Regions from separate parts of the Pseudomonas sp. RC3H12 genome, predicted to be linked through region 1. Evidence: riboswitches for the same ligand, from Rfam matches in the RefSeq annotation. Region 1 holds a riboswitch; each other region holds the start of a gene.

Region 1 (10,187 bases):
CGGTACCGAGTCCGGCCTGGTGCGGGATCCACCAGGCGATGACCTGGCGCTGTCCGTGTTCATCCTCGGTCAGCAGCACCTTCCAGAACGCCTCGGGCGTGGCGATGCCGTGGGACTGGACGAAGGCATCGTTATCCAGGGCCGCGCCGGCATGGCCGAACACCACGCCACCGATTACCGTCACCGGGCGCAGGTCACGGTAGCATTCGGTCAGCAGCTCGGTCTGGTACCAGGTGCGGCTATTGTGCGAGGCCAACTGCGGGACGATATTGCTCATCAGGTTGGAGGCGTCCATCGCCGCCCGGTCGTCGTCGAAATGATTGTTGGCTGCCAGGTGGCCGCGGTGATAGCCCTTGGGTGTCGAGTAGGCCTTGGCCGAGAACTGGCCCATGCAACCCTCGGGCAGGCTGCGATCGATACGGAAGTTATCGACGCGAGGCAGGTGACCCTGGTCCTTGCCGAGGGTAAAGCTGAAACGGTGCGGCTCGCCGCGCTGGCAGTCGTACCAGAGCCGGAAGCGCCCATGGTCGAGCAGGGTCAGCGGCGTGGCGGCAGGCTCGGGAGGTGTTGGGGAGGGCAGGCGGGGCGCGCACGAGGTCAGGCTCAGGGCCAGCAACAGGAACAGCAAACGGCGCATGGCGCGTCTTCCTTGAACAAAAGCGCGGGATGTTACAGCAGTCTGCAGGAGGCCGGCCTTTTTCCGGCCTGTGCTGGCGAAGTGTCAGGCCTGGCTGTCGATGCACACGCGGTTGCGCCCCTTCTGCTTGGCCCGGTACAGCGCCTGGTCAGCTTTGCGCAGGGTATCGCCAGGCTCGTCACCCGTCAGGGGCTGCCAGCTGGCCACGCCCAGGGACAGGGTAATCCCGCCGATAGGTTCGATAGGGGTGTGCTCCACGGTCAGGCGCAGGTGGCCGGCGATGGCGGTCGCCACCTCCAGTCCCGCGCCCGGCAGGAGCATCAGGAACTCCTCGCCACCGGTGCGGCACAGCAGGTCGCCCTCTCGGCAGGTACCACGCATCAGGCCTGCCAGCCGCTGCAGGACCAGGTCGCCGATGTCATGGCCGTGGCTGTCGTTGATCCGCTTGAAATGGTCGATGTCCAGCACCACCACGGCGAAGCCGCGTTTCTCGGCCTGCAGCAAACGCAGTGCCTGCTGCATGCCACGGCGGTTGAGCAGTCCGGTGAGCGGGTCGGTCTGGGCGTCATGGTTGAGTCGGCCGATGCGCTCCTGCAACAGGTTCAGGCCGAACAGCAGGGCGCGTTTGAGCTCCGCAGCCTCGGCGTACCAGGCGCGAACCTGGTGGATGCGCTCGGTGGTCTGCTGCTCGCCCGGGCCCCGGGCGACCGTGGCCAGTTGTCTGAGCGGGTGGGCGATGACTTGCGTCAGCCAGCACAGCAGCAGGCAGCCGAACAGGGCCAGCGGCGCGGATATGGCGATGACATTGAGGATCAGGTGGCGCAGCGGTGCCACGGTCTGTTGCAGCGGTTGCTGGGAAACGATGGCCCAGCCGGTGCTGGGCACCGTGGCGAATCCGGCAAGCATTTCCACGCCCTGGCTGTTGATCAGCCGCCGGGTACCTTGGTCCAGGCCAGGCAGATCGTCGACCAATGGGTTATCGCCCACCAGGGTGCCGACCCGCTGGCTGTCGGGGTGAAACAGCAGTCGACGGTTGCGATCGATCACGTAGAGGTAGGCGCCGTTCTGGTAGAAGTGCGTACCCAGCAGACTGTTGAGCAAGTTGCGTTCGCGCAGGTACAGGCTGCCGCCGATATAGCCCTGGTAGCGTCCGTCGGCGTCGAAGATCGGCTGCGACATGATCACCAACAGATTGCCGGCCGCCGATAGGAAGGGGGTGGAAACCAGCGTACGGCGCTCGCGCAAGGCTTCCCGGGACGCGGCCGAGCTGGCCTGGGTACCGGCCAGGTGTTGCAGTGGCGCTGGCGCAAGCGTGCGCACCACACCTTGGGCGCTGACCCGCAAGGTTGAGTTGAACAGGTTGCTTTGCTGTTGCAGGCGGTCGATTTCAGCCTGTACCAGGTTATCGTCATCGGGGTGCCGGGCACATTGGCTGGCGCTGTAGGCCAGTTGCTGCAGGGCGTTGCCCAGGGTGTTCTCGGTCACGGCGGCCACTTTGGCGGCGTACGCCCGGTTGGCCTCCAGGGCACTGTCGATAAGCAGTTGGCGTTGCACCCGGTAACTGGCGAAGTAACTGGCCAGCAGCATCACCAGCGCGGTGATGGCGCAGAGCACGAGTATAAGTGTGCGCAGGTCGGGGCGCCGAGCGTGGGGTGGCATGTATCGCAATCCTTGGCCTCATGGGATGCAGCAGGTGCCTCACCTTACGCGCTAGGCGCGAGGTGAACCATGCAGGCGGGCAATTGCAGGATTAGATTACGGAGGACGCTCCGATTTCTCACAACAATCACGGACTTTGCCGTGATTGATTCCTGTGCCCTCCACGTCAGGGCGCGGCCTGTTGCAGTACTTGCAGGTCATCCTCGACCTGCTGCATGCGCGCCTGAGCCAGGGCCTGGACCTGGGGGGCGCTGGCGCTCTCGCGCATCAGCCGGGTGAGCTTTTCGCTCAGGCGCTTGCCCTCGTCGCTCTGGCCCAGTTCCTTGGCTTTGGCCGGGTCGCGGGTGGCCTGGACGATGCTGGCGAATTCGGCGTCGTCGAAGTGCTCCTCGCTGTACAACTTGAACAGGTCCTGGCGCTGATCCTCGACGGTGAGGTGTTTGCGCAGCACCTCCTTGATCTTGTCCTGGGGCACCTGCGCGTGGGTCATGGCCAGCAGCCCGGCCATGCGCTCGATGTTGTGGTCGTAGGCTTCCTGCAAGGGCAGGTTGGCGAGGATCTGTTCCTCGCGGCTGGGCTTCTGGTCGCAGGCGGCGAGGGCGCCGAGCAGGAGCACGGGCAACAGCAGTCGGGTCAGGCGGGACATGGGGCAGCCTTGGGCACGTTAAGGCCTACGAGTTTACTGCAAACCCATGCGCAAATTCAGCGTTGCAACGGATTGCGCAGGCGCACCCAGACAATCGCCGGCAGGGCCATCAGCAGCCATTTCAGGTAGCGGTTCACTTCATAGTGCTCGCAGGCGATGCCGATGCTGGTGCAGACCACCACCACCGCCACGAACTGGATCATTCTTTCCATCGGCAGGTTTCCATCATTGCTGGGGCCGGGAGGGCCGCGGCGCGCACTTTAGCAGTGGCGCAGGCGCGCAGGCCAGGATGCCATACGGCGTAACACTTTTACGGCGCCCCATGCGCAAGAAGTTGGCTATTGTGCGGCAACCTCCACGGAAGGCGACCCGATGACTACCTACAAGGGCGGCTGCCTGTGCGGCCGTATCCGTTTCAGCGCCACGGGCGAGCCGCGGTTTCCGCATACCTGCTCGTGCGGGCAGTGCCAGCGCCACTCCGGCAGCCTTACCCTGTGCTGGGTTGAATTCGACAAGGCGGCGGTCACCTGGACCGGGGAGGGCGGGGCTCCGGCGCTGTACCGTTCCTCCGACGTTTCCAGCCGCGCCTTCTGCGTCACCTGCGGCAGCTCCCTTGGCGCGGTGGATGACGCCCCCACGGTCGCCTTGCTGCTGGGCTGCTTTGATGCCAAAGGCGCCCAGGCCTTGCGGCCCACATCGCATTCGTTTCGTGCTTGCCGGCCACGCTGGTGGAAGTTGGGGTAAGCGTTATCATGTCGTCCGCTTGCCCATACCCCTCAAGGACGACCCGCATGCTACAGCGCAACAGGATGGTGCCCGAACTGATCGTCAGCGACCTCGACAGCAGCCTGGATTTCTGGGTATCGCTGCTGGGCTTCGAGATTGCCTATCAACGCCCGGAGCAGCGTTTCGCCTACCTCGACCTGCACGGCGCGCAGGTGATGCTCGAGCAGCTCGATGCCGATGATCACTGGCTCACCGGGCCGCTGGAAAAGCCCTTCGGGCGGGGAATCAACCTGCAGATCGATGTCGCCGCTGTCGCGCCGCTGCTCGAACGGCTGGAGCGCCATCGCTGGCCGTTGTTCCAGGCGTGCGAGGAGGTCTGGTATCGCGCAGATGCCGTCGAAGTGGGGTTGCGCCAGTTCCTGGTCCAGGACCCGGATGGCTACCTGTTGAGGCTGGCACAGAAACTGGGTGAGCGCCCGATTGCGTTATCCGCGCGGTAGCCCTTGCACCGGCCCCTGCAGCCGGCGTCTGACAGGCCATCCCAACCGACACCCGCCATGCTCAACACCGTGTTCATTTCCCTTCCCGCCGTATTCGCCTACCGTCTCCTTCCACCCCATCACAAGGAGATCACGCATGCCCGAGCTTGCGTTGTACAAGGTGAAACTGCTGGACGAATTCGAGGCTCGCGAGGACGACTGGAGCTTCGGCCACTTCGAGCGCCGGCTGACCCAGGTCAAGCCCGCCGCCAACTATCAGGACGCCAAGGGCATCATCAAGGCCGCCCATCTGGCGAACAACTGGCCGAATACGGTGAAGCGCTACCTGCTGAGCAACTACCGGGCCCACGGTAATGTCAGCTGCGAGCTGACCGAAACCTTCATGCAGGTACTGGCCAGCCTGACGCCGCAGGAGTTGCAGGTGTGGAAGCTGCCGCAGATAAACCAACCGGCCTGATCGCCGCCAAGTCGACTCCCACGGGATGGCGCATTGCTTCAGGCTGGCGCGGTCGGTGTGGGAGCCGGCTTGCCGGCGATGCGCCGCGTGAGCGGCGCTTTCCATGCCGACTCAGGCACGAAACCGCAACACCCGCGCCCCATCATACGGATCGACCAGGTAGTGCCCCCGCACCCCAAACGTCCCCAACAACCGCTCCGGCGTCAACACCGCCTCTGGCTTGCCTAGCGCAACCAACCGCCCTTGATCGAGCACGGCCAGCCGATCGCAAGTCAATGCCTGGTTGAGATCATGCAGCGCCACCAGCGTCGTCACCGGTAGCGCCTGCACCTGGCGCAGCAAGCCGAGCTGGAGCTGGATATCGAGATGGTTGGTCGGCTCGTCCAGCAACAGCACCTGCGGCCGTTGCGCCAGGGCCCGGGCGATGTGCACGCGCTGGCGTTCGCCGCCAGACAGTTCGCCCCATAGCCGTCGGCGCAGGTGGCTGGCGTCGGCGTCGGCCAGCGCCTGTTCGACGATGGAGCGGTCATCGTTGCCGAACGGTGCCAGGGCCGAGAGCCAGGGCGTGCGGCCCAGGGCGACGGCGTCGTACACGCTGATGGCGTCCAGGGTGTCGGCCTGTTGCTCGACCAGGGCCAGGCGTTGGGCGATATGCCGGCGCGGCATGCGCTCCAGCGCTTCGCCGAGCAGGCGCACGTTGCCACTGCTGGGCGTGCGCAGGCCGGCGAGCAGCTTGAGCAGGGTGGACTTGCCCGAGCCGTTTGGGCCGACCACGCCGAGGGTTTCGCCGGGCATCACGCTCAGGTCGACCCCCTGCAACACGTCGCGTCCGCCCAGGCGCAAGCCGAGCCCTTGGCAGGTGAGCGGCGCGTCGGCGATGGTGGTCATCACGCTCATGGGCGCCCCCGGCGGCTGATCAGGATCAGCGCGAACACCGGTGCGCCGATCAAGGCCGTGACCACGCCCACCGGGATCACCTGGCCGGTGATCAGGGTGCGCGAGAGGATGTCGGCGATGATCAGGAACAGCGCACCGCCCAGGGCGCTGGCCGGCAGCAGGCGGCTATGTCCGGGGCCGAGCAGCAGGCGCAGGGCGTGGGGGATGACCAGGCCGACGAAGCCGATGGCGCCGACGATGGACACCATCACTGCGGTGACCAGCGCCGCGCAACTGATCAGCAGCAGCTGTGTACGGCGCACCGGTACGCCCAGCGAGGCCGCCGAGTCGGCGCCGAAGGTAAAGGCGTCCAGTGCCCGGCGCTGCCACAGGCATATCGCGATGCCGAACAGGGCGACCGGCACCGCCAGCCACACCGACGGCCAGCGCACGCCGCTGAGGTTGCCCAACAGCCAGAACAGGATGCCGCGGGCCTGCTCGGCGGTGGCCGACTTGGTGATGAGGAAGGCGGTGAGGGCGTTGAACAACTGCGAGCCGGCGATGCCGGCGAGGATCACCTGGGCGTTGTCATGGCGGCTGCCACTGGCGCGCGACAGCAGCAGCACCAGGGCGAACGCCGCCAGCGCGCCGATGAAGGCGCCGGCCGACAGCGACAGCACCGCCCCGCCCAGGCCGAACAACCCCACCGCCACTGCACCGGTCGAGGCACCGGCCGACAGGCCCAGCAGGTACGGTTCGGCCAGCGGGTTGCGCAGCAGCGCCTGGAGGATCACCCCGCAGGTCGCCAGCCCCGCGCCACAAGCGGCGGCGACCAGGGTGCGCGGCAGGCGGTAGTTCCAGACAATGCCGGCGTCGATCGGGTCGACGGAATGGCCGGCCTGCCACAGCTGGTTGGCCAGCACCTGCCAGATCGCCTCGGCGCCGACTCGGGTCTCGCCGATGGCAATCCCGGCAAGCATGGCCAGGCACAGGGCGAGCAAGGCAAAGAGGCTGATGGGCAGCAGGCGGCTCATGGCTGGGGTGCTTTACCGCTGGCGAAGGCGCTGGACAGCACGTCCAGGCCGCGGAACAGGCGTATGCCGGCCTGCATGGCGTCGGCATCGAGGACGATGATGCGGCCGTGCTTGACCGCGTCCATATTGCGCGTGACCGGGTCGCTGCGCAGGAAGTCGAGTTTTTTCTGGTAGTCGTCGGCCGGGTAGCGGCGGCGGTCCATGCGCGCGACGATCAGCCAGGTGGGGTTGGCTTTGACCAGGGTCTCCCAGCCCACGGTAGGCCATTCTTCGCTGGACTCGACCACGTTGCGCACGCCGAGGGTCTGTAGCATGTAGTCGGCCACGCCCTGGCGGCCGGCGACATAGGGGTCGGTCTTGAGGTCGGCGCTGGAGAACCAGAACAGCGCGCTGGTGTGCGCCAGGTCCTGGCCGGCCAGGCGCTTCCTGGCCTGTTCCAGCTGGCCCTGGAGCTCGGCATTCAGGCGCGCGCCACGCTCCTGCACGTCGAAGATCTCGGCCAGCTGGCTGACGCTCTTGTAGATGCTCTGCACCTTGAACGGCTGCAGGCGGGTGCCGTCGGCGCCCACCAGGTTGTCCTTGCCCTCGCAGTCCGAGGGCAGCAGGTAGGTGGGGATGCCCAGCTCCTGGAACTGCTCGCGGGTGCCTACCGCGCCCTGGGCGCCGATCATCCACTCGAACTGCGCCGTCACCAGTTGCGGACGCTTGCCGACCACCACCTCGAAGCTCGGTTCGTTGTCGGCCAGACGCGGGACCTTGTCGTTCTGCGTCTTGAATTCCGGCAGCACGTTGTTGAACCACAGCGAGGTGCCCGCCAGCCGCTCACCGAGGCCCAGGGCATAGAGCAGCTCGGTACCGGCCTGGCCGACGGTCACCGCCCGTTGCGGGGCCTGGGTGAAGGTCTGCGGCATGCCGCAGTTGTCGACGGTCAGCGGGTACTGGGTGGCGCTGGCGTGGGCCAGGCCCGACAGGGACAGGCCGGCGAGGAGGGCGACGAGGCGGTGCGGCATGGTGGGGCGATCTCCTGGGTGGTGCACGGAATGGCCCACGGACAGGCATCGCCCGACAGCCTGCGCAAGCACGCGGCCAGGGCGGATGACCATCCCGGACACCCCGCCGGTTGGTGAATGCGTGCCGGCAGGTCTCCTGACTGGTGCGTCCAGGCCGGCGCCAGCCTTCCCGGGTCGGCAGACCCAGTGGCATCGATGGCGCAGGCTCGGCACCTACAGTTGCGGGGGCAGTTCCCTTTGGATCGCCAGTGGCGAGCCCGGGATTCCCTTTTGATTCCGTGTGGAAACCGGCGGGCGGCATGGTAGACCATCGGGCTGTCGGGTGAAAACGCTTTTACAGGTACTTGAGCCAGGCGATATCGCGCCGGCGCGCTTTCAGCCCGGCGAACCAGCGCACCGGCAGGTACAGGGCAAGCGGCAGCAGCACGGCGGTCAGCCATACCGCCCCGATGCCATCGAAACCGAAATAGCGGCCCTGGTTCAGGCCGAACAGCGCCACGCAGGCCACGTACAGCAGCTTGAGCGCATACAGGTGCAGCAGGTAGAAGAACATCGGCGCTGCGCCAAACACCGCAAGCGGGCCGATCCAGCGGGCGTCGCCGGCACGCTCGAAGCCGCGCAGCAGGAGCAGGCCGACGCCGAGGGTCAGGGCCAGGAACAGCAGCGACGGTGGGTATTTGGTGATATTGAAGAAACTCATCAGCGTCTGCCCGACGCTGGCGTAGAGGCTCCAGGGGGCTTCGCCGTAGCCATTGAGCAGGCGCAGCGCGCCGAACCCCAGCAGCAGGCCCGCGCCGACCCATAGCAGACGCTGCTGGCGCTTGCCGGCGTCGCTGCCCCGGGCAAACCACGGCCCGAGGCCATAACCCAGGGCGATCACGCCGATCCACGGCAACAGCGGGTAGGACGTGCGCAAGCGCAGATGTTCGCCCACCTCCAGCCAACTGCGCTCATGCAGGATCGCCCATGGCACATGCAGCGCCGATTCCGGCCCGAAATGCAGGCCATCGAGCAGGTTGTGACCGGCGACGATCAGCGCGCCGAGGGCGAGTAGCGCCGGACGCGGCAGCCACACCAGCAGCGACAGGGCGAGCATGCTCAGGCCGATGGCCCAGATCACCTGCAGGTAGATCACGCTCGGAGGCAACTGGAAGGTCCAGGCGAAGTTGACCAGGGTGAATTCCAGCACAACCAGGAACAGACCGCGTTTGAACAGGAACACCGAGACATCGCCACGGCCCTGGTGCTTTTCGCCATACAACCAGGCAGATAGCCCGGTAAGCAGCACGAACACCGGCGCGCACAGGTGCGCCAGGGTACGGCTGGCGAACAGGCTGGGTTCGGTGGCGTCGATCGCATCGATGGTCATCGGGTCGCTGACCTGGCGATGCAGGAAGAAGGTTTCGCGCACGTGGTCCAGCAGCATGAACAGGATCACCAGGCCGCGCAGGGCGTCGATGCTTTGCAGGCGTTGGGTGGGGAGGGCGGTTGGGAAACTGGTCATCGAGGAGGGGTCGCAGGTTGGAAGGGTATTCGAATGAAACGTTATCTTATTTCATTTTGATGGGGCCTGGGTACTGAAATGCGCTGGAGTAGCCAGCGTCATCGCAAGTAATGCGTCGTTCTGGACGACACAGCGCGGCGACTTAGGAACTCCAACCTGTCTCAGGCAGACGTTGCAGGATCTGGCTTCTCTTTTGGCAATCGCGACTTGCTCCAACCCATAATTGAAGTCGTCCTCGTTGCGGCGCGGCAGCCCGGTGACACTGACTGTGAACCGGGCAGCTTCGAAGCGACACCGTGTCGGCCTTATGCAATCAGCCAAGCGGGGTCACATTCGATCAGGGCGCGCCTTGGCTGCTCTTGTCGCCTTGGCGCGCTACGGGGCTACCTTGGATTAACGTATGCGCGTCACCGGTCTCGATGACCGCACTGCAACTGAGCTCATCCCCTATGCGTGCGATTGCACGACCATTCACTGTGGCACTGTCCGCGCCGCTGATGACGGTGCCTTCCCCGTGGAGAGGGCAAAGATGGCGATGGTCGGCTCGGGCGGTGACCAACGAGTCAGTTGACCCTCATTTGCGCCTCTTCTTACTTGGCTGGACAGGGGCTTGCTCGAAGGCCTCCGGCGGAGGAGGTGCAGCACGGACGTTGAACAGGTGGCAGACGATGTACCAACAGACGGCGAGAGTGAAGTTGTAAGGAAACAGCATTGCCCAAAACGGTAACTGCCAATTTTTTTTGCCCTGCATTTCCCCAGGCTCGCCGGTTCGCCAAGGGGCGTAGTGGCGCCAGGCTTCTGCCGGGGTCAGGCAGATGGCATGAAGCGGCCGGTGCCACCAGTTGGGTTCGCCGGGCGGAGGGAGTTTGGCCGGGCCGTGGTTCATGAAGTGGCGAAGGTATTCCCAGACTTCGGCGACGTGTTTGATGTCGGATTCAGTGGGTTCGTTACTGTCGACCCATAAGCAATCTTTTTGATGCAGGCTGCCATCCTCTCTAGGTGGGGCGAAGGCAAGTGCATAACTGGTACTAAAGGATGAGCCTCCAAATTCGGTACGTTTGAATACACCCCCATGGGTCTTGTTCCAGTCAAAAATGATAAGTTTTTTACCGCGCTGGTATAGGATTTTTTTGGTTGA
Region 2 (10,187 bases), 250 kb from region 1:
CAGCAGATAGATGAACACTTGGTTTAGGCTCCCGGCCCGGATCTTTCTCCCTGATCTGCAGTCTTTGGTTTATCGAGAGAATAAGGAGATGCGCATGCTCGTTCGGTCACTGACCCTCGCCACCTTGCTTGCCGTAGCCGGCCCTTTGCACGCCGCCGACAGCGATGCCCCGCTGGCCAAGGAACTGGGCAAGGCCAGGCCATTGGTGGTCATTGCCCCGAGTTCAGCCGACCCGACCCTGCGTGGCCTGGAAGAGGCGCTGAAAAAGCCTGCGACCCAGGCCGGATTCAAGGAGCGTGGCCTGGTGCTGTACAGCGTCGCCAACATGATGGGCAAGCGTGAGGACAAGAACCTCGAGCAGCAGACCACCATGGCGTTGATCCGAGAGCTCAAGCTGGGAGCCAGCAAAGGCACCAAGGTGATCCTGGTGGGCAAGGATGGCGAGCGCCATGTGCTCAAGGACGACGACAGCGGCGAGAAGCTCGACCCGCAAGTTATTTTCAAGGCAGTCGATGAATTGCCGGCCAGCGAGCAGGCGGTGACAGCGCCGGAGCCGGTAGCCGCTGCACCAGCCGAGCCCAAGGCCAAGGACAGCAAGGCCAAGCCGAGCAAGCCCGCCAAACCTGCCGCGCCGCCCAAGCCGCTGGAAGACTGACGCCTCTGTCACGGCCCTCTGCACGAGCAGAAGGCCGTTCTTGTATCCCTGTGTATCTGCGCCTCGCCCCGACCCACTGCCATACAAAACCACGCCCGCTCCGATACATCGACGACACACCGCTGCGGCTCAATGGCTCCACTTTCCAACCACAGTGGAGCGACACCATGAAAACGACCCGTCAAACCCTCGGCCTGCTCGGCGCCACCCTGCTCGGCGGCATGGTCCTGGGCAACAGCGCCTTCGCGGTAGAACCGTTGGCCCAGGGCTACCAGCTGGCCGCTGCCAAGACCCCTGGCGAAGGCAAGTGCGGTGAGGGCAAATGCGGTGCCAGCGGCAAGGTCACGCAAAGCGAAGGCAAATGTGGCGAGGGCAAGTGTGGCGCCAGCGCCAAGGCCGGTGCCGAGGGCAAGTGCGGTGAGGGCAAGTGCGGCGACGCCTCGTTCGCCCGCACCGACAGCAACCATGATGGCAAGGTCTCGCGCGAGGAGTTCCTGGCCGTGGCCAAGGACCGGGCGGCCGACTTCGACAAGATCGACCGCAACCACGATGGCTTCATTTCCGAGCAGGAGGCCCACGATCACCTGGCGGCGATCTACAAGGCCAATGGCAAGGCGATGCCCGACGGGTTGTTCAGCCACCTGACCAGGTCCTGAAGCCTGTCGCGGGGCCAGCCCGCTCCCACCGGCATTTGCCCTGTGGGGGCGGGCTGGCCCAGCGATGTCGATCCCTGCCATACGGAACCCTCCGACCATGCCCCAACACACCTTGCACACCGGTCTCGGCCTGCGCCGCGGCCTGCTGCCCGACCTGCTGACCATGGAGGCGGGCGCAGTGGACTTCCTTGAGTGCGCCCCGGAGAACTGGATCGGTGTCGGCGGCGCCTTCGGCCAGGGCCTGGCGCGCCTGGCCGAGCGCTTTGCCATCGCCTGCCACGGCCTGTCGTTGTCATTGGGTGGCACCGCGTCGCTGGACCTAGGCTTCCTCCAGCGCACCCGGCAGTTCCTCGACCGCCACCAGGTGCGGATGTACAGCGAGCACCTGAGCTATTGCAGCGACGACGGTCACCTCTATGACCTGATGCCGATTCCGTTCACCGACGAGGCCGTCCACCATGTGGCCGCCCGTATCCGCCAGGTCCAGGACATCCTTGGCCGGCGCATCGCCGTGGAGAACATCAGCTACTACGCCGCGCCGTACCAGGCGATGGCCGAGCTGGATTTCGTCCGCGCCGTGCTCGACGAGGCCGACTGCGACCTGCTGCTGGACGTCAACAACGTCTTCGTCAACGCCTGCAACCACCGTTACGACGCCCGGGCCTTCCTCGCCGGCCTTCCCCGCGAGCGGGTGGTGGGCATGCATGTGGCCGGTCACTATGACGAAGCGCCGGGCCTGAAGGTCGACACCCACGGCGCGCCGGTCAAGGAGGATGTCTGGGCCTTGTTCGCCGTCGCCTGCCAGCGCTTCGGCGCGCAACCCACCGTGCTCGAGCGCGACTTCAACTACCCGCCGCTGGCCGACTTGCTGGCCGAGACGGCGCGCATCCGCGACGTGCAACGTGCCCATGGAGCGTAAGACCATGATCGAAACCCTGCGCCACCAGCAGTTCACCCTGGCCCGCCACCTGCGCGACCCGGTCGGCAACCCGCCGCCGCCCGGGATCGAGGCGCGGCGCCTGAAGGTCTACCGCGAACTGTTCTACGGCGCCATCGAAGGGCTGCTGGCCGGCAGTTTCCCAGTGATGCGCCGGACCCTTGGCGATCAGCGCTGGCATGCCCGGGTGCGTGACTTCTACGCCCATTACCGTAGCCAGACGCCGCTGTTCACCGAAGTAGCCGAAGCCTTCATCGACTACCTGCAGGGCGTCGCGCCGGACGCTCCCTGGCAGCTGGAGCTGGCGCACTACGAATGGATCGAAGCGCAGCTGTACCTGAGCGACGCCGAGGATCCGCCGCACGACCCGGACGGCGACCTGCTGGTCGGCGAGCCGCTGCTGTCGTGCGTGGCGCGGGTGCTGGCCTACCGCTGGCCGGTGGAGCGCATCGGTCCCGAGTATCAACCCGACGAGGCGCCGGAGCAGCCCACCTTGTTGCTGGTGTACCGCGACGCCAACCTGCAGGTACGCTTCGCCCGGTTGGCGCCTTTGGCCTGGCAGCTGCTGGTGGGCTTGCCCGGTACCGGGCGCGAGCGCTTGCGGGCGCTGGGGAGTCAGCACCTGCAGCAAGGGCTGCAGATGCTGAGGCAGTTGCGTGAGCAGGGCATCATCGTGGGTACTCGAGATGCCCTGTAGGCGCGCGCAGATGTACCGTCAGGCCACCGGGATCAACGGATCGGCTGCCGCCAGCGCTGCCGCGCGGTCAGCCGCCGGCGGATAGATCCATACCGAATTGATCTGCTGCTTGAGCTGCTTGGCCTCGGCCTTGTCCGTCGGCGGCGAAACGGTGCGCTCCCAGCCTTCGGTGTACACAGCGCCCCAGGCGCCCAAGTCCAGGCAGGTGACGTACTTGGGCTGGCTGTAGGTCATCGGTGCCACGCCGATCAGCTCGGCGGCGGCATTGTTGCCAGCGTAGCGGCCCAGCGGAATGGCATGCTGGCAGGACATCACTGCGAAGTTGCCAACCTCGTCGCAGGCAGCGTAGGCCACATCGCCCGCGGCGTACACCGTCGGGTTGCCGATGACCTTGAGGTTGCCATCCACATGCAGGCGGCCCTGGCGGTCGCGTTCGCCGCTGATCTGCTCGGTCAGTGGGTTGGCCTTGAAGCCCACGGTCCAAACAACGGTGTTGGCGGCGATGCGTTCACCGTTGTCCAGCAGCACGCCGCCGCCATCCACCGAGGCCACCGTGGCGCCGCAGATCCACTCGATCCCCAGCGCCGCCGATGCCTGTTCGATGGCCGGGCGAATGCCGTCGCCCAGGGCGGCGCCGATCTTCGCGCCGCGGTCGACCACGACGATGCGCGGCTTGACCTTGTCGCCCAGGATCGCTCGCAACCGGCTGGGCAGCTCGGTGGCGGTCTCGATGCCGGTGAAGCCGCCACCGGCCACCACCACGGTATTGCGTGCGGGGCTGTCGGGGCGGGCGGCCAGGGACTTGAGGTGTTCTTCCAGGCGGGTGGCCGAGTCGATCTTGTCGACATCGAAGGCGTGCTGGTCGAAGCCTGCCAGCGCCGGGCGGTTGAGCAGGCTGCCGCAGGCCATGATCAGGCGGTCGTAACCCAGCTTGGCCTCGATACCACCCGTCTGCCGATAGGCCACCTCCTGGCTGGCCTGGTCGATGTGGTAGGCCGTGCCTTTGACGAAGCGCACGTTGACCGCGTCGAACACCGCCTGCAAGGGAGCGGCCATGGTGTGTACGTCGGGTTCGTAGAAGCGTGGGCGGATGTGCAGCTCCGCCTGGGGGGCGAGCACGGTGATCAGCACGTCGTCGCGTTTGTGCAGGTCGAGCAGGCGGGCGGCGCCGAGGGCGCTCCACAGCCCGGCGAAGCCTGCGCCAATGATCAGGATCTGTTTCATGAGGGGCTCCTGGATGCCGCGATTATGGATGTTGTCGCTGCGGCAGTGGAAAAAGGGTACGCCTTGGGGGTGAGCCTGGATTGCGGCCCGACAGGCGTGGTGCAGATGCTAAGCGCCCCCTCGGTTTGCCCCTAGGCCAAAGAACCCTGGATTTCGGCCAGCGGCACGCTGCGGGCGAAGCGCGCCCTATAGTCTCGCGGGGTTACCGCCAGGTGGCGCTGGAACGCCAGGCGCATACGCTCCTCGCTGCCGAACCCGCACTGGCGGGCGACCTGCTCGATATGCTGGTCGGAGTTTTCCAGCAAGCGGCGCGCCGCCTCCAGGCGGAACACCTCGATGGCCTTGGCCGGGGTGCGGCCGGTCTTGTGCTTGTACACCCGGGTGAAGTTGCGCAGGCTCATGCGCGCCTGCTCGGCCAGCCGCTCGACCGTCAGCCGCGGGTCGCCCAGGTGCTCGCTGAGCCATAGGTGCAGGGCCTCGAAGGCGTCGCTGTCCTCGCCCTGGGCCTTGAGCAGTTCGCTGAACTGCGCCTGGCCGCCGGGGCGCTTGAGGAACACCACCAATTCGCGGGCCACCTGCATGGCCACCTCGCGGCCGCAGTCGGCCTCGACCAGGGCCAGCGCCAGGTCGATGCCGGCGCTGACGCCGGCCGAAGTCCACACCTGATCCTGCTGCACGAAGATCGATTCGGCATCCACCTCGATGGCCGGGAAGCGTCGGTGCAGGGCATCGCACATCGCCCAGTGGGTGGCGGCCCGGCGGCCATCAAGCAGGCCAGCGGCGGCCAGCAGAAAGGTACCGCTGCATACCGAAGCGGTACGTCGGGCGCGTTGGGCGGCCTGGGCCAGCCAGGCGACCAGCTCGGCGTGATCGGGGAGGGTGCGGACGATCTCCGGGGCGCCGGGCACGACCAGCGTGTCGAAGGGCTCGTGCAGCCAGGGCGCCAGTGGCTCGGTGGCGACGGCCAGGCCCTCGGCGGTGGCCACCAGGCCCCCTTCGAGGCTGGCAGTGACCACCCGGTAGCCGGGCAGGCCGCGCGCGGCGCGGGCCTTGGTCGCGGCCCAGAACACCGTCTGCGCGCCGCTGAGGTCGAGCAGGCCCATCTGCGGGTAGGCGAGGAACAGCAAGGTGCGCGGCTGGTCAAGCGCGTGCACGGGCGCTGCGGGAATTTGCGGGATGTCGGTCATGGCGCGCTGCTTGTGGACGGGGCGTAGGCCCTAGTCGAGCAGGTGGCGCGATGATGTTCAAGCACGACGCGATGGCCGTCAGACCTGGGCTCTTGTGGGAGCGGGCCAAGCCCGCTCCCACGCTGTTACCTGGCCGACCTAGAAGCTGTAGTCCACCGTGGCGAAATACGAGCGCGGTGCGCCCAGCAGCCACTGTTCGCCGCTGTAGCTCGACTGGGCGTACTCGCGATCGAACAGGTTGTTCACCTGCAGGCCCAGGCGCACGTCGGGTAGCACCTGCCAGCCGATGTTGGCATCGACCACGGTGTAGCCCGGCACGCGTTGGTCATTGGCGGCGCTGGTATAGCGGGCGTCTACGTAGCGCAGGCCAATACCGGTGTCGACGCTTTGCCCGAAGCCTTTGCTCAGCCACAGGTTGGCGGTTCGACGTGGGACGTCCTGAGGGTGGTTGCCAGACCGGTCGTAGGAAACGCCTCGGCTGAGCTGAGTGAAGTCATCGTACTTGGCGCGCACCAAGGCTGCGTTGCCCGACAGTTGCCATTGATTGCCCAGTGCCAGCTCCAGGCTTGCCTCCAGGCCATCGGAGGTCTGTTGGCCTGCCTGCTGGCTGCGCTTGGAGACCACGTCGTACACCGGCAGCTTCTTCTTGACGATGTGGTAGGCCGCCAACGTCCATTCGCCGCGTCCGTCCCAGAACCGTTGCTTGAGGCCGAATTCGGTCTGCTTGGCTTCGGTCAGTTCAAGGCGTTGCTCCGGGCGCAGGGTCAGCAGGTCACCGACACCATCCTCGCTGGTGGAGTACTGGCCGTACACCGACAGATCGTCAGTCAGCGCGTACACCAGGCCGGCGCGCCAGTTGCCGCCACGCAGGCTCTGGTCTTCGCGAGTGTCCTTCACCAGGTCGTTGCGGTCGATGTGGTTCTGGTCGCGGCGTATGCCGGTGACCAGCGACAGGCGCTCGGTCAGTTGCGTGCGGTTTTCGGCGAACAGCGAGAAGGTGCTGGTTTTCGACAGCGTCTGCGGGCGCGTCGGATCGGCACTGTGGAACCCGCCGGGCGCCGGCCGCCAAGGGTCGAGCGGGTCGGTGTAGCCATCCTCATAGGGTGAGTTGCTGTCGATGTTGAAGCGGATCTTGTTGTACTCGGCGCCCACCACGGTCTTGCTGGCCAGGCCGAACAGCGAGTGATCGAAGGTGAAGCTCTGGCGGTCGCCGATCTGCTCCTGGTTGTGCTTGATCTCCAGGAAACTGCGGCGCTGGATCACACCGGCATCCCAGGCGTATTCCTCGGCATTGCGCCAGTGGCGACGGCTTTTGATGTAGTACAGCTGGTTGCTGGCGCTGATGCTGTCGCTGATGTTCCAGTCGCTGGTCAGCCGTGTCCACTCATCGTGGTAGCGCTGCTGGTCATTGCTGACGTTGTAGTTCTTGTTGCGCACGCTGCTGCGCAGATGGCCGTCGATCAGCGGCGTGCCGTAGTAGTTGGCAGGTTGTGCGTCGCCGCGTTCGTGGGACAAGGTGAAGCTCAGGTCGTCACTGGCATCGAAGCGCAGTGCGCCGGAAAACGCCAGGCTGCGCGAATCGGTGCGGTCGACCCAGCCGTTGCCTGCCTGCTGGTTCAGGGTGGCGCGGTAGCTCAGGCGCTCGCTCAGACTGCCGCCGCTGTCCAGGCCCAGTTGCTGGCGGTCCCAGGAGCCGTAGCCCAGGCGCAGGTGGTTGCGGATATCACCGCTGAAGGGCTTTTTCGGGATCACGTTGACCACAGCCCCCGTAGCGCCCTCGCCATACAGCACCGAGGCAGGCCCACGGATCACATCGATACGCTCGACCATCCAGGGATCGACCGGGTAGGTGAGGGTGCCGGCGCCGGCGTACAGGCGCGCCCCGTCGAACAGGGTCATCACCGAACTCTGGCCCGTGAAACCGCGCGCCGACAAGCCGGTGCCGCCATCGCCAGGGGTACCGATGAAGGTGATGCCCGGCGAGCGGGTCACGGCATCCTGCACCGTGGTGTTGTTGCGCTGCTGGATTTGCGCGGCGGTGATGCTGCTGGTGCTCGCCGGGGTTTCCAGGGCACTGAGGTTCAGGCGTGAACCGGCTTGGGTGGGGGTGGCCAGGTCGACGGTCTGCGGGTCGCGGCTGTCGGTGATCGCCGTGGAGGGCAGGGTGAGCGCAGGGCTGGGCTGCTCGTCGGCCAGCGCCGGCAGGGACACGGCCAGGCAGGCCGCCAGGGTGTGAAGCTTGTTGATACGGGACATGTCGTTCCACTGCTGCAGGAAAGAATGGATCCCGGTGGAAAACACGCAACGGCGAAGCGCGCGCAGGCGCGCACGCGAATACCGGCCTGCGCCCGCCCACCGCGGGTTGCCAAGTGAAGCCTCAGGCCGGTCTCCGGGCTTGCGAGGGTCGTGAAGCCTTCACCTTCCCATGCGTGTGCACAGTGGTCTGTCGAAGGGTTCGCTCGCTTACCGTTGCGGGGGCAGCGCCGGACTTGTCGTGGTATCGACTCACCGGCTTCCCGTTTCACCTTGCGCGCGGCGGCGCAGGGCACCTGAAACTGGCGCGCATCTGACCACCGAACGGGCAGGGAGTCAATCGTCTGGATGGGTGGGCTGAATCTTGCTGAATCGCGGTTCAGAGCGGTTGCCGTCAGGCAGGTATTGTCTGCGGCCAGGCCTCGTGCATTGGCGCAGGCCGCGCAGGGCGCTACCATCGGCAGCCAGCCTCCTTATCCAACACCAACAAGCCAAGGACGCGTATGACCGAGCACGCCCTGTCCCTGCAACAACTCGCCGCCCCCGAAGGCATCTGCTACGGCTGCGGCTGTTCCCACCCCAGCGGCCTGCATGTGCAGAGCCACTGGGACGCCGACGGCATCCACCTGTCGTGCCGGCATACCCCCGACCCGACTTTCACCGGCTGGCCCGGCCTGGTCTACGGTGGCCTGCTGGCCATGCTGGTCGACTGCCACTCCAACTGGACCGCCATGGCCTGTCACTACCGTGCCGAAGGCCGCGAACCTGGCACCTTGCCACGTATCGACTGCGTCACCGGCCAGCTTGGCCTGACCTACCTCAAGCCCACGCCCATGGGCGTCGAACTGCTGCTCAAGGCTCGGGTCGAGGGCGAGCTGGGGCGCAAGACCCGGGTGATCTGCGAGGTCTGGGCCGGGGATGTACTGACTGTCACCGCCGATTCGGTATTTGTGCGGGTCGACACCGAGAAGCTCAAGCGCCAGGCCCATGGCGACGCCTGAACTTGCACCGATGGGGTGGGGCTGGCATTGTCGAACGTGACCCGGCTGCCCGACAGGATGTTGCCATGCCCTACCAGATTCGCCCGGCCCGTGACGAAGACTGCGTGGCCCTGAGCCTTGTCGGCCAGGCGACCTTCGCCCTGGCCAGCCCGCCCGATAGCGCGGTCAGCGCCCAGCAACACTACATCGCCCACCATCTCCAGCCCGAACATTTCCAGGCGCACCTGGAGCACCCGCACAAGCGGTTGCTGGTGGTCGAACGGGATGGCCAGGTGCTGGGCTACAGCATGCTCGACCTGGCGCCCGGCAAGCTGGGCATTGCCGAAGCCGATCAACTGGCGGAAATCTCCCGCTGCTATGTACTACCCTGCGCCCATGGCACCGGCGCCGCGCAATTGTTGCTCGCCACCACCCTGGCCCAGGTCGATGGCCAGGCGCGCCTGACAGTTAATGAGCTGAACGCTCGGGCGATCGGTTTCTATCAGCGCAACGGCTTTCGCAAGGTGGGCGAGGCGATCTTCCCTTGCGGCGACGAGCGGCACCGCGACTGGGTGATGGTCAGGATGGCCGAAGATCATCTAGATTGAAGGCTCCCAACGCGAAGGCACCCCATGACCGAACTTTCCGCATTCCCCATCACCGGCAAATGGCCGGCGCGACACCCCGAGCGTCTGCAACTGTACTCGCTGGCCACGCCCAACGGGGTCAAGGTCTCGATCATGCTCGAGGAAATCGGCCTGCCCTACGAGGTGCACAAGGTCAGCTTCGAAACCGAGGATCAGTTGAGCCCCGCGTTCATCTCCCTGAGCGCCAACAACAAGATCCCGGCGATCCTCGATCCCAATGGGCCGGGGGGCCAGCCGTTGCCCTTGTTCGAGTCGGGGGCGATCCTGCAGTACCTGGCCGAGAAGAGCGGCCAGTTGCTGAGCCAGGACCCGGCCCAGCGCTACCAGACCCTGCAGTGGCTGATGTTCCAGATGGGCGGCATCGGGCCGATGTTCGGCCAGGTGGGGTTCTTCCATTTCTTCGCGGGCAAGGAGTATGAGGACAAACGTCCCCGTGACCGCTACGTCAATGAGTCCAAGCGCCTGCTGGCGGTGCTCGACCGCCACCTGCAAGGGCGGGAGTGGATGGTCGATGCATACAGCATCGCCGATATCGCCATCTTCCCCTGGGTGCGTAACCTGGTGGAGCGCTACAACGCGCGGGAGCTGGTGGAATTCGACACGTTCAAGGAAGTGCAGCGGGTGCTGGCGCGGTTCCTCGAGCGCCCGGCCGTGCAGCGAGGCCTGAAGATTCCGGCATGACCTCGTCGGGGGCTGCGCGGCAGCCCCCGTCGCACATCCTCAGAGGATCTGGTTCAGCAACCAGTACAAGCACCCCGCCAGCACCATTGCCGCCGGCAATGTCAGCACCCAGGCCATCAGCAGGTTGACCAGCGTCTTGCGTTGAATCCCCGAGCCATTGGCCACCATGGTCCCGGCCACCCCCGAACTCAGCACATGGGTGGTCGATACCGGCAGGCCGAACATATCCGCCGCACCGATGGTGCACATCGCCACCACCTCGGCCGAAGC
Region 3 (10,187 bases), 200 kb from region 1:
GTCGTTCCACTCGAAGTCGCGCTCGCGGTAGAAGCGCGTGAGCGTGTTGCCGACCAGGGCCTGGGGCTCGGAGCTGTTGCCCTTCAGTGTGCCCTGGGTGTAGTGGTTGGCCAGGCGCAGTTTCCAGTTGTCGTCGAGGAAGTGCTCCAGGGCCAGGTCGACGGTCTGGTTGTCGTTGCGGATCTTGCCGTCGTTGGGCTCGCCCATGAACGCCGAGCGCTGCACCGAGCCCACCTGGCCATTGACCGCCGGGATGCCGCGGTCGAACACTGATTCGGTGCGGGAAAACTCGGTGTCCAGCAGCAGGCGGGTGTCGGGCGACAGTTGCCAGCTCAGCGACGGGCTGACGATCCGTCGCTCGCTGTTGACGTGATCGCGGAAGCTGCCGTTGTCCTCCACCGCCAGGTTGACCCGGCCCAGCAGGTTGCCTTGGCTGTCCAGCGGCGCGTTGGCGTCCAGCGTGCCGCGGTAACGGTCCCAGCTGCCGGCGCTCAGGTTCACGGTGCTGAACGTCTCGGCCTGGGGCCGCTTGCTGACGATGTTGACCAGCCCGCCGGGGTCGCCACGGCCATAGAGGCTCGCGGCCGGGCCCTTGAGCACCTCGATGCGCTCGATGCCGGAGGTGTCGGGCGCGCTGTAGCTGCCGCGGTTGACGGCGAAGCCGTTCTTGTACAGCTCCCCTGTGGTGAAGCCGCGCACGCTGTAGTTGAGAAAGGTCAGGCCACCGAAGTTGTTCTGCCGCGACACGCCGCCGGCAAAGTCCAGGGCGCGGTCGATGCGGGTGGTGTTGAGGTCCTTGAGTACCTGGGCCGGCACCACTTCGATGCTCTGCGGGGTGTCGCGGATATCGGTGTCGGTGCGCGTGGCGGTGGCCGAGCGGGTGGCCCGATAACCCTGGACCGGGCCATCGGCGCGTTCTTCGAGGTAGGCGTCGGTGATCGAGGTTTCGTCCAGCACCAGGGGTTGGGCCGCAGCGAGCGGTTGACCGAACAGGCCCAGGGTCAGGCCGGCCAGAAGGGGAGCGCGAGGGTTCAAGGGGGATCTCCGTTAAATATGTAATAACATTACATTATAGTTCCAGTCATCGCTAGAAGAAGGTGTGACAGGGCGGTTGCGCGATGAGAATGATTTGCGTTAATGTTATGTTATTACGTATCCGGAGGTTCTCATGCAAGTACTGTCCTCACTCAAGCAGGCCAAGCGCCGTCATCGTGACTGCCAGGTGGTCAAGCGCCGTGGTCGGATCTATGTGATCTGCAAGTCCAATCCGCGGTTCAAGGCCAGGCAGGGCGGGGTAAAGAAAAAGCGCGGGTAACCGGTCAATGGCAGTCAGGCGAAAGGGGCTGCTCAGCAGCCCCAATGACGCTACCGAAGCGTCCTGCGCAGGCGTCGCCAGGCCAGTACCACACCACTGAGGGCTATCACCAGGCCGCCGCTACTCAGGCCGATGATCAACCCTTCGCGCAACAGCGGCCGCGCCAGCAGCGGTTGCCAATCCCAGCTGTGCAATAGGTTGAACAACCAGCGCCCAGCACGTTGCGCCCGGTCGTGGCTGGCCACCAGCGTGCCGCTGGCAGGGTCCAGGTAGGCCCAGGTGTCCGCCGCGTCGGCGAAGCGCAGGCGCAGCACGGGCAGTGGACGCGCCTGGGAGCCGTACATGCTCTGTGGCTCGCGGGCGAAGTAGTGGAAGTCGTAGGCGCTCTGCCAGTCATCCGCCACCGTCACCCCGGGAGCCATCGCTTGCGCGGCCGCCCGCAGCCTTTCCCGGCTGAAGGTACGCGCCGGCGGGGCGTGTGCTTCAAGGATGCGGCTGTCGCCGTCGGCGCTGCGGGCCACTGCATAGGTGACGTCGGCCAGGCGTTGCCATTGCAACTCCACTGCGGCGAACCCGGTTTCGTCGCGCAAGCGGGCCAGTGCCGTGGCAATCGGCAGTTGCAGGTCGGTGGCACGCAGCGGCGCTTGTTGCAAGGCGATCTGCGAGCGGCTGTCGGTCACGCCCCAGGGGCGCATCGACATCAACCCGCTGAACACCCACAGCACCAGCACCCCACCGAACAGCAGCCCGCCGATGTGGTGCCAGCGCAACCAGCCGCCGGGGTAGGGGCTGCATGATCCGCTGCGGTAGCGTTTGCGCAGCCGCAGGCGCAGGATGCCCACCGCGATGCCCATGAGCGCCATCAGCGTGCCGAGCAGTGAAAGGCCGATCACCAGGGTGCGCCAGCCATTGTCGAAGCCCAGGCCGCCACGCAACGGATAGAGCCAGTGCAACCAGGCACCGACCCAATTCCAGGCGCGCTCGCGGCCGCTCGCATCGCGCACCACCTCGCCGGTGCGTCCGGACAGGTACAGCCAGGTGCCGGCCGCATCGTCCACTTGCACCCGGTGCAAGGGGCGATCGCTGTCCAGGGCCCGGGAGTGGGTCCACATGTCCTCGTCCAGCGTGCCCTGGTAAGCCAATGCCGCGCTGCCGGCGTACTGCCGGGCATTGGCCAGGGCCCAGGCCGCGTCGGCGTTGGCCAGGGGCTCGCCGTTGGCTGCATCGAGGGTGACGCGGCGACCGTCCGCCAGCTCCAGCAAATAGTACGGTTGCCCGCCCAGGCTGGTCAGGCGCAACGCCTTCAACGGCTGCTCAGCCCATTGCGCCGGCAACTCGGCGCAGCATCCCGCCGGCAAGGCCGGCAGGTGGGCCAGGCGCTCGGCCGTGGTCAGCTTGGGGTAGCCGACATACAGCATGACCACTCCGGAGACGAACCACAGCGCCATGAACAGGCACGCGACGATGCCCAGCCAGCGATGCCACAGGTACAGCTGGCGTTTCAGGCCCATCAGTAGCGCCACTGCACAGCGACTTCCAAGCTGCGCGGCTCACCCAGGTAGTACTGGGTGTTGGTCTGGTGGATGAAGCGGGCGTAGACCTCGTCGGTGAGGTTGCGCAGGCGGGCGCTGAGTTGCACGTGCTGGTCCAGGTCGTGGGTCATCGACAGTCCGTAGACGGTGTACGAAGGCACCCACTGGGTGTTGGCGGTGTTGGCGTAGACCGCCGAGACGTAGCGGGCGTCGGCGCCGACCTGCCAGCCCGGCGCCAGGTCGTAGGTCAGCCAGAGGTTGGCCACCCGGTCGGGGATGTTCACCGGGTTCTTGCCCTTGCGCGAGTACACCACGCCGCCGATGGTCTCGTTGAACTCGTCGTATTCGGCGTTGACCCAGCTGAAGTTGCCCGCCGCCAGCAGTTTGGGCGTGACCTTGAACGACGCCGCCAACTCGATGCCGGTGGAGGTTTGCTGGCCGGCCTGCTCGGTGGTGTTGGGCACGGTCGAGGAGGGCACCGAGATGTTCTTGCGCACGATGCGGTAGGCCGCCGCGGTGGCCGAGCCGCGCCCGTCGAGGAAGTCGAACTTGCTGCCCACTTCCACCTGCCTGCCGGTGCTCAGGTCGAAGTCGCCGACCTGGCTGAGCGAGGCGCCGGTAAGCGAGCCCCCTGGCGGCTCGGCCGAGGTGCTGTACTGGGTGTAAAGGCTGACATTGGAGGTCAGGTCATAGACCAGCCCCAGGCGCCCGGTGAAGGCATCCCAGCGCCGATTCAGCTTGGCCCGGGTCACGTGGTCGACCACGTCGAAGTCGATATGGTCGTAGCGCAGCGCGGTGACCAGCGACAGCTGGTTGGTCAGGCGGGTACGGTTTTCGACGAAGCCCGCAGTGGTGTCGGTGGTGGTGCTGCGCCCCTTGGCGCGTGGAGCGTCCATGCCAGGGATGTCGAGGAAGTGGTCGGGCTGGAAACCGTTGGGATCGATGCTGTCGAACGCGCCCTTGGACAACGGGTAGGCGGTCTGCTGGTTGCGGTTGTAGTCCATACCGAACGCCCAGTCGCTGGCCAGGCCGAACAGCTGGCCCTGGTGGGTCAGCTCGACGCGGTTACCGTTGACCTCCTGGTCGTGGCGCTGGCGGTAGCCGCCGGAGCGGGCGATGGCGGTGTTGCCGGGGTTGTAGCGGTACACCTCGAGGTTGCGGTAATCGCGCTGGCCGTTGTAGTGGTAGAAGGTGTTGCGCAACTGGTTGCTGTCGTCGATGCGGTAGTCGGTGATCGAGCGCAGCCAGCGGGTGCGCTGCTCGTAGCGGCCGTCCTCGACGTTGTAGTTGTCGAAACGGTGATGCTTGTCGATGTGCAGGGTGCCGCTGGCCGGTTGCAGCACCGGCGCGCCCCAGTAGGGGCTGTCTTCCTTCTCTTCGAGGTACTCGATGGCCAGGGTGTGCGACAGCTGGTCGTTGATGTCGCTGAGCAGCGAGAAGGCCAGGTTGCCTGCCCCGTTCTCCTGGCGGTCGATATAGCCATTGGTGCTGGTGCGGCTGTAGTCGAGCCGCGCGTAGTGGCGTGGGCCGTCACCGCTGTTGAGCGCCTTGTTGAAGCCGACCGAGGTTTCCATCGTGTCGTAGCGCCCGTAGCTGACGCGGCCCTCGAAGGTGTCCTCGTCGCGGTTGGCCAGTTTGGTGATCATGTTCAGGCTGCCGCCCACGGCGCCGCTGCCGTTGAGGAACGACGACGGCCCGCCGAGCAGTTCGACACGGTCGTAGATCCATGCCCCGACCGGGCGCCCGGCGGCGCCGTACTGCAGGTTGATGCCGTTGAACAGCTGGCTGACCTGGGCGCCGTTGAAGCCGCGATACGACACGTAGCCGCCCCAGCCGGGCGGTGCCGAGGCGTTGACTCCGGGCAGCGCATTGGCGGCGTCCTGGAAGTTGCGCGCGCCGATGCGCTGCATGGTCTTGCGGTCGGCGACGCTGACCGAGGCGGGGTTCTCGCGGGCGCTGAGGTTCAGGCGTGAGCCGCTTTCGATGGGCCGGTCGAGGTCGAGGCTGGTCGCCTCCTTGGCTTGGTCGGCCGTGGCCGTGACGTTGCTGGCGGGCAGGGTGAGGGTGTCGTCCTGCGCCCAGGCGCAGGTTGCGCTGCCAACGAGCAGCGCCAGAGTGGTCATGCGGAACATGCAAGGCTTCCTGGCTGAAATCGGTGAGCGCACGCCCGCTGCCGATCAGGCAGTTCGAGGGCGTGGCGATGTCAGAACGCGAGAAGCGAAGCGGGGGAGGCGCGGGGGTTGACCAGTGGCCAGCGCTGCTTGGGCAGCCGTGGCGCGGGTTGTCTGGGTAAGGGTTTGCTCGACTCCCCGGCGAGCAGGGCCAGCAAGCCGAAGAACACCGCCAGCAGGATGGCGCTGAACAGGCTGGCGATCACGCAGTCGCCGCCGGCAGGCAGCACCGGGTCGGTGATGTCCTGGTCGCCCTTGAACACGCCGCTGCTGTCGGCCGCGCACCAGGCGGCGTCATCCAGGCCGGCCAGGCGCAAGCCTGCCATCTGTCCATGGCCCATGGCGCACAGCAACGAGCCGAACAGGATGCTGAAATACAGCACCCAGGCGACTTGCGATCGTGTGTGGCGGGCCAGCTTCATCGGCAAAGCTCGAAGGGAATGGGAATAGATTGGGCGTGCGGATTCTACAACTTTTGACACATCTGCCTAGAGTGATTGGCAGATAAAAAACACGCGAAACGATTCACCGGCCTTTGCTTGACGCCCCTTGCCCCAAGGTGTTCAGATGCCGACCGATTTCAGGTGTCCCATGCCGCCGCGCATGGGGTGAAACGGGAAACCGGTACGCGCTTCGCGCCAGTCCGGTGCTGCCCCCGCAACGGTATGCAAGTGATGCCTTCGACAGACCACTGTGGCCCGCGCGTCATGGGAAGGTGAAGACATCTTGTCTTGCGAGCCCGGAGACCGGCCTGGAATGTTGTAGGCAAACTCCTGCGGTGGGCGGGCATGGGCCGGTATTGGCGTGTGCGCGATCCGTGCTCCTGCGTGCTTCTGCGAAAGTCACTTTCGAGAAGAGCATGATTGCTGTGATTCACTCCCGACGTCGTTTCCCCAAGGCCCGGACTTTGTTCCTGGGCTGCCTGGCCAGCCCCCTGGCACTGGCCGAAAACACCCCCCTGATCCTCGACCAGCAGATCGTCGCCGCGCCGTCGGTGGAGTCGACCACGGTCGCCGCCATGGCCCAGTACGGCAGCAAGGTCGAGATCGTCAGCCGCGAGCAGATCGAGCGCGCCGGCCCCGGCGCCGACATCACCCGGGTGATGCAGATGTTCATCCCCGGCTTCTACGTCGCGCCGAAGAACGGCCCGTTCGACTACGGCACCTACTCGCTGCTCGGCGGGCGCAATGACGACACCCTGATCCTGCTCGACGGTGTACGCCTGAACAACCGCCTGTACGGCGGCCTGTACCTGGACACCCTGCCGGCCAACGCGGTGGAGCGCATCGAGGTGCTCAAGGGCGGCCAGAGCCTGTTGTTCGGCACCCAGGCCGTGGCGGGAGTGATCAACATCGTCACCCGCAGCCCGCAACGCCGTCAGGCTTCAGGTGAGGTCAACCTGGGCCTGGACAGCTTCGCCGGCAGCAGCAAGGACGCCCGCGTCGAGCGGATCTTCAGCAATGGCTTCGGCGACCTGGGCCTGCTGGCCTATGTCAGTCACAACGTCTCCGACGGTTACCAGCCGTTTCGCAACCGCGACTACAGCGGCAACGTCAGCGACAAGAAGCGCGGCTACGAGGTGACCACCTTCGGCGGCAAGGCGATCCAGGCCTTCGGTGACGATGCGCGGCTGGAGCTGTTCTACCAGTACACCGACGCCAACCTCGATTTCGCCCGACCGGTGAACAATTACAAGACCACCAATGACCGCGTGCAGCAGATCGCCACGGCTACCTTCGAACAGCGCATCAGCGAGCGCCTGAGCTACTTCGTCAAGGGCCACGTCAATGACTGGGACACCCGCTACACCCGCATCAACAACCGCGCCGACGGCTCCCGCGACGTGGTCAACCACAACGACTACTGGGGCTTCACCGATTGGGGCGTGCAGGCCGAGGGCAAGGCCGAACTCGACGGCGGCCACGTGCTGGTGTTCGGTTCCGACAACCAGTGGTTCAAGGGCCAGGACGACGTGCTGGTGATCGACGACGACAAGGCCCAGGCCAATGCGTTGTACGCCCAACTGCGGCCCAGGATCGAGGCCTTGCCCAACTGGCACCCTAGCCTCGGCCTGCGCCACGAGGCCATGAGCGGCGGCGACAGCGCCACCGTCGGCATGCTCACCTCGCTGTACGACCTGAACGACAACTGGCAACTGCGCGGCCAGTATGGCAGCGCCTACAAGCTGCCCAATGCCGAGCAGTTGTTCGTCAACGAGCCTGGCGACGAGGTCGGCAACCGTGACCTCAAGCCCGAGAAGAGCCGCAATGCCGAGCTTGGCCTGGATTACCACGGCCTGCTGCTGGAACGTGAATTCAGCGCCAGCGTCACCGTGTTCCGCCGCAAGATCACCGACTTGATCACCCTGGACGGCAGCCAGTGGGTCAACGGCCAGGGGCAGGTACAGATGCGTGGCTTCGAGGCCGATGCGCGTATCCAGCTTGACGATCAATGGAGCCTGCAGGCCGACATGACCCGCAACCTCACCGAGTCGCGCACCGGGGCAACGATCAACGACGTGCCGAGTTTCTTCGCCCGTTCGCGGCTCGGTTACGAATCGGCGGATCGCAGGTGGGGGGCCGGGGGCGCCATTCGCTATATCCGCGACGTGGTCAGCTCCAAAGGCGTCGACTACGGCCATTACTCGGTGGTCGACGCCGATGCTTATCGCTACCTGGACGGCGCCCGCCAGCACCGGCTGAGCCTGCTGGTGGAGAACCTGTTCGACCGCGACTATGTCACCAGTCGGGCGAGTAACGTTGACAATCTCGGGCGGCCGTTCACCAGCGAACTGCGCTACACCTACACCTTCTGAGGGGCGTGAGCATGGACTACCAGCGCGTGTTGTTCGTCGGCCCCGGCCTGGGTGGCGGCTCGGCGGCGGAAGCTTTTGGCGCCGAGATCCGTGACCTGCGTGGCCACGAGGCGGGCCGGGATATCGTCGACACCCTGGAGGGGTTCGACGGGCTCTGGGCGGTGATCCGCGAGGCCCTCGACCAGGGCGTGGAACGCCTGCTGGTGGTGGACCTGGAGCCCACCTCGGACAGCGCCTACCTGGACTGGCTGCGCGATGAGCTGGGGCGCGTGGCGCAAGGTCGGGCCGGCGTCTGGGTCACGGCCCAGGCCCTGGGGCGGCGCGGCCTGGATGCGCGAGTGGCCTGTGCCAGCATCGGCGAACCTGTCCGCCACCTGGCGTGCGACCAGGTCAACGCGGTGGCCAGCGACCCGGACTGGTCACGGGTGCCCGAGCATGCCCGCCAGGTGTTCCTCTGCACCGGCCCCCGCTGCGTGCGGCGCGGCGCCTTGCCGCTATGGAAACGCCTGCGCCGGCTGCTGCTGGAGCGTGCCCTGATCGAGACTCCGGGCGGCGTGCTGCTGACCCGCACCGGTTGCCAGTTTCCCTGCAACCTGGGGCCAGTGTTGACGGTGCATCCGGACGGCTGCTGGTATCGGGTACGTGATGATCGGGAGGTGGAGGAATTGGTGGAAACGCATCTAGAGGGCGCAAGGATCGCCGAAGGACTGTTGATCAAGGGAGGGGCGTGCGATGCGTAAAGCCTGGCTGCTGTCGCTGGCCTTGTGCTGTGGCACACCGGCCCTGGCCGACAGCTATCGCAACTGCGGGCAGGACTGGCAACGGCCCGCTGCGGCGCCTGCGCGTATCGTCGCCCTCAACCAGCACGCGGCCGACCTGCTGCTCGCCCTCGGCGCGGGGCCGTCGATGGTCGGGGTGGCCTACCTGGACGACAACGGCGCCGCCTACAAGCAGGGCCGCTACCAGGGTGTGCCGGTGATCGCCCGGGAGTATCCGGCCAGCGAAGTGTTGTACGCGCAAAGGCCGGATCTGGTGGTCGGCGGATTCGCCACGGCCTTTGGCGATGGGATCACCTCGCGCAGCAGATTGGCCGGCAACGGGATTGCCACCTACCTGCTCGAGTCGGCCTGTCACGGCCACTCGCTGGACTACTACGGCCATGTCCGGCGTGACCTGACTGTGCTTGGCGAGCTGTTGGGCAGACAGGCGAGGGCGCAGGCATTGATCGACGCGATGGAGACCGACCTGGCGCAGGCCAGGGCGATCGCACCCAGCGGCAAGCCACTGTCGGTGTTCTACCTCGACAGCGAGGTGCGGGGGCTGGACAGCGAGGGCGGACGTGGGTTTGTCACGCCGTTGCTGGCCGCCGCCGGGGCGCGCAATGTGCTTGCCGGGATAGACCAGTACCGCGTGACGATCAACCGCGAGGCGCTGCTGAGCAGCGACCCCGACGTGATCCTGCTGGCCGACGCCCTGTGGTCGCCGGCCAGCCGCAAGCGTCAGTTGCTGACCCGCGACCCGGTGCTCTCGAGCCTGCGGGCGGTGCGCGAGAATCGCATGATCGATATCCCGTTCACCCAACTGATGCCCACGCCGGCCAGCGGGCGGGTGGCCCTGGAACTGGCGCAGCGGCTCAGGGGGATGGCTGTTCCATAGCAGGCCCTTGAGCTGATCGCGAAGCCTGGCGCGGGAGCGGCTGTGCTACTCGCCGCTGACCAGCTGCCGCGCCAGCTGGTTGTGACGCTCCAATACCCGCGGCAAGTCGACGGTGGCGATGCGCCCGTCCTGAACCACCACGCGCCCGTTGATCACGCTGGTGTCAACATGGGTCGGGGTGCAGAACACCAGCGCCGCCAGCGGGTCGTGGAGGGCGCCGGCATAGGCCACATGGCCGAGGTCGAAGGCGACGAAGTCGGCGACCATGCCCGGTGCCAGGGCACCGATATCGTCACGGTTGAGCACCTTGGCACCACCCAGGGTGGCGATTTCCAGCGCTTCGCGGGCGGTCATCGCATCCGGGCCAAAGCCGACCCGTTGCAGCAGCAAGGCCTGGCGTACCTCGCCGATCATGCTGGCGCCGTCGTTGGATGCCGAACCATCGACCCCCAGCCCCACCGGCACGCCGTGGTCGCGCATCTTGCGGATCGGCGCTATGCCTGAGGCCAGGCGCATGTTCGAGCACGGGCAGTGGGCGACCCCGGTGCCGGTGCGGGCGAACAGCTCGATGCCGTGCTGGTCGAGCTGCACGCAGTGGGCATGCCAGACATCGTGGCCGACCCAACCCAGGTCCTCGGCGTACTCGGCCGGGGTCATGCCGAACTTCTCGCGGCTGTAGGCGATGTCGTTGACGTTCT

The links. Region 1 has a riboswitch for cobalamin ahead of KHO27_RS11325 (ABC transporter substrate-binding protein). Riboswitches for the same ligand answer to the same signal wherever they lie in the genome.
Region 2: it holds a riboswitch for cobalamin, as region 1 does, so the genes downstream of both, KHO27_RS12405 (TonB-dependent receptor) here and KHO27_RS11325 (ABC transporter substrate-binding protein) in region 1, are expected to answer to the same signal.
Region 3: it holds a riboswitch for cobalamin, as region 1 does, so the genes downstream of both, KHO27_RS10450 (TonB-dependent receptor plug domain-containing protein) here and KHO27_RS11325 (ABC transporter substrate-binding protein) in region 1, are expected to answer to the same signal.

The regions. Positions count from the first base shown of each region.
Region 1 is NZ_CP075595.1:2,485,618-2,495,804, reverse strand. Features, by position in the region: gene KHO27_RS11370 (DNA/RNA non-specific endonuclease) at 1-637, opposite strand, end outside; gene KHO27_RS11365 (sensor domain-containing diguanylate cyclase) at 722-2,296, opposite strand; gene KHO27_RS11360 (hypothetical protein) at 2,463-2,942, opposite strand; gene KHO27_RS11355 (hypothetical protein) at 2,999-3,154, opposite strand; gene KHO27_RS11350 (GFA family protein) at 3,315-3,686, shown strand; gene KHO27_RS11345 (bleomycin resistance protein) at 3,734-4,168, shown strand; gene KHO27_RS11340 (hypothetical protein) at 4,305-4,625, shown strand; gene KHO27_RS11335 (ABC transporter ATP-binding protein) at 4,737-5,504, opposite strand; gene KHO27_RS11330 (FecCD family ABC transporter permease) at 5,519-6,535, opposite strand; gene KHO27_RS11325 (ABC transporter substrate-binding protein) at 6,532-7,545, opposite strand; cobalamin riboswitch at 7,655-7,852, opposite strand; gene KHO27_RS11320 (acetyltransferase domain-containing protein) at 7,880-9,049, opposite strand; partial or broken gene KHO27_RS11315 (PAAR domain-containing protein) at 9,355-9,608, opposite strand; gene KHO27_RS11310 (DUF6708 domain-containing protein) at 9,624-10,187, opposite strand, start outside.
Region 2 is NZ_CP075595.1:2,734,551-2,744,737, reverse strand. Features, by position in the region: gene KHO27_RS12435 (DUF4174 domain-containing protein) at 95-655, shown strand; gene KHO27_RS12430 (HvfA family oxazolone/thioamide-modified RiPP metallophore) at 823-1,311, shown strand; gene KHO27_RS12425 (HvfB family MNIO-type RiPP peptide maturase) at 1,409-2,230, shown strand; gene KHO27_RS12420 (HvfC family RiPP maturation protein) at 2,235-2,945, shown strand; gene KHO27_RS12415 (NAD(P)/FAD-dependent oxidoreductase) at 2,964-4,169, opposite strand; gene KHO27_RS12410 (GlxA family transcriptional regulator) at 4,301-5,356, opposite strand; gene KHO27_RS12405 (TonB-dependent receptor) at 5,495-7,612, opposite strand; cobalamin riboswitch at 7,720-7,924, opposite strand; gene KHO27_RS12400 (PaaI family thioesterase) at 8,113-8,610, shown strand; gene KHO27_RS12395 (GNAT family N-acetyltransferase) at 8,676-9,197, shown strand; gene KHO27_RS12390 (glutathione S-transferase N-terminal domain-containing protein) at 9,222-9,917, shown strand; gene KHO27_RS12385 (inorganic phosphate transporter) at 9,957-10,187, opposite strand, start outside.
Region 3 is NZ_CP075595.1:2,288,527-2,298,713, reverse strand. Features, by position in the region: gene KHO27_RS10475 (TonB-dependent siderophore receptor) at 1-1,035, opposite strand, end outside; gene ykgO (type B 50S ribosomal protein L36) at 1,169-1,315, shown strand; gene KHO27_RS10465 (PepSY domain-containing protein) at 1,366-2,820, opposite strand; gene KHO27_RS10460 (TonB-dependent receptor) at 2,826-4,979, opposite strand; gene KHO27_RS10455 (DUF2946 family protein) at 5,051-5,440, opposite strand; cobalamin riboswitch at 5,584-5,787, shown strand; gene KHO27_RS10450 (TonB-dependent receptor plug domain-containing protein) at 5,878-7,833, shown strand; gene KHO27_RS10445 ((2Fe-2S) ferredoxin domain-containing protein) at 7,845-8,573, shown strand; gene KHO27_RS10440 (ABC transporter substrate-binding protein) at 8,566-9,489, shown strand; gene KHO27_RS10435 (8-oxoguanine deaminase) at 9,535-10,187, opposite strand, start outside.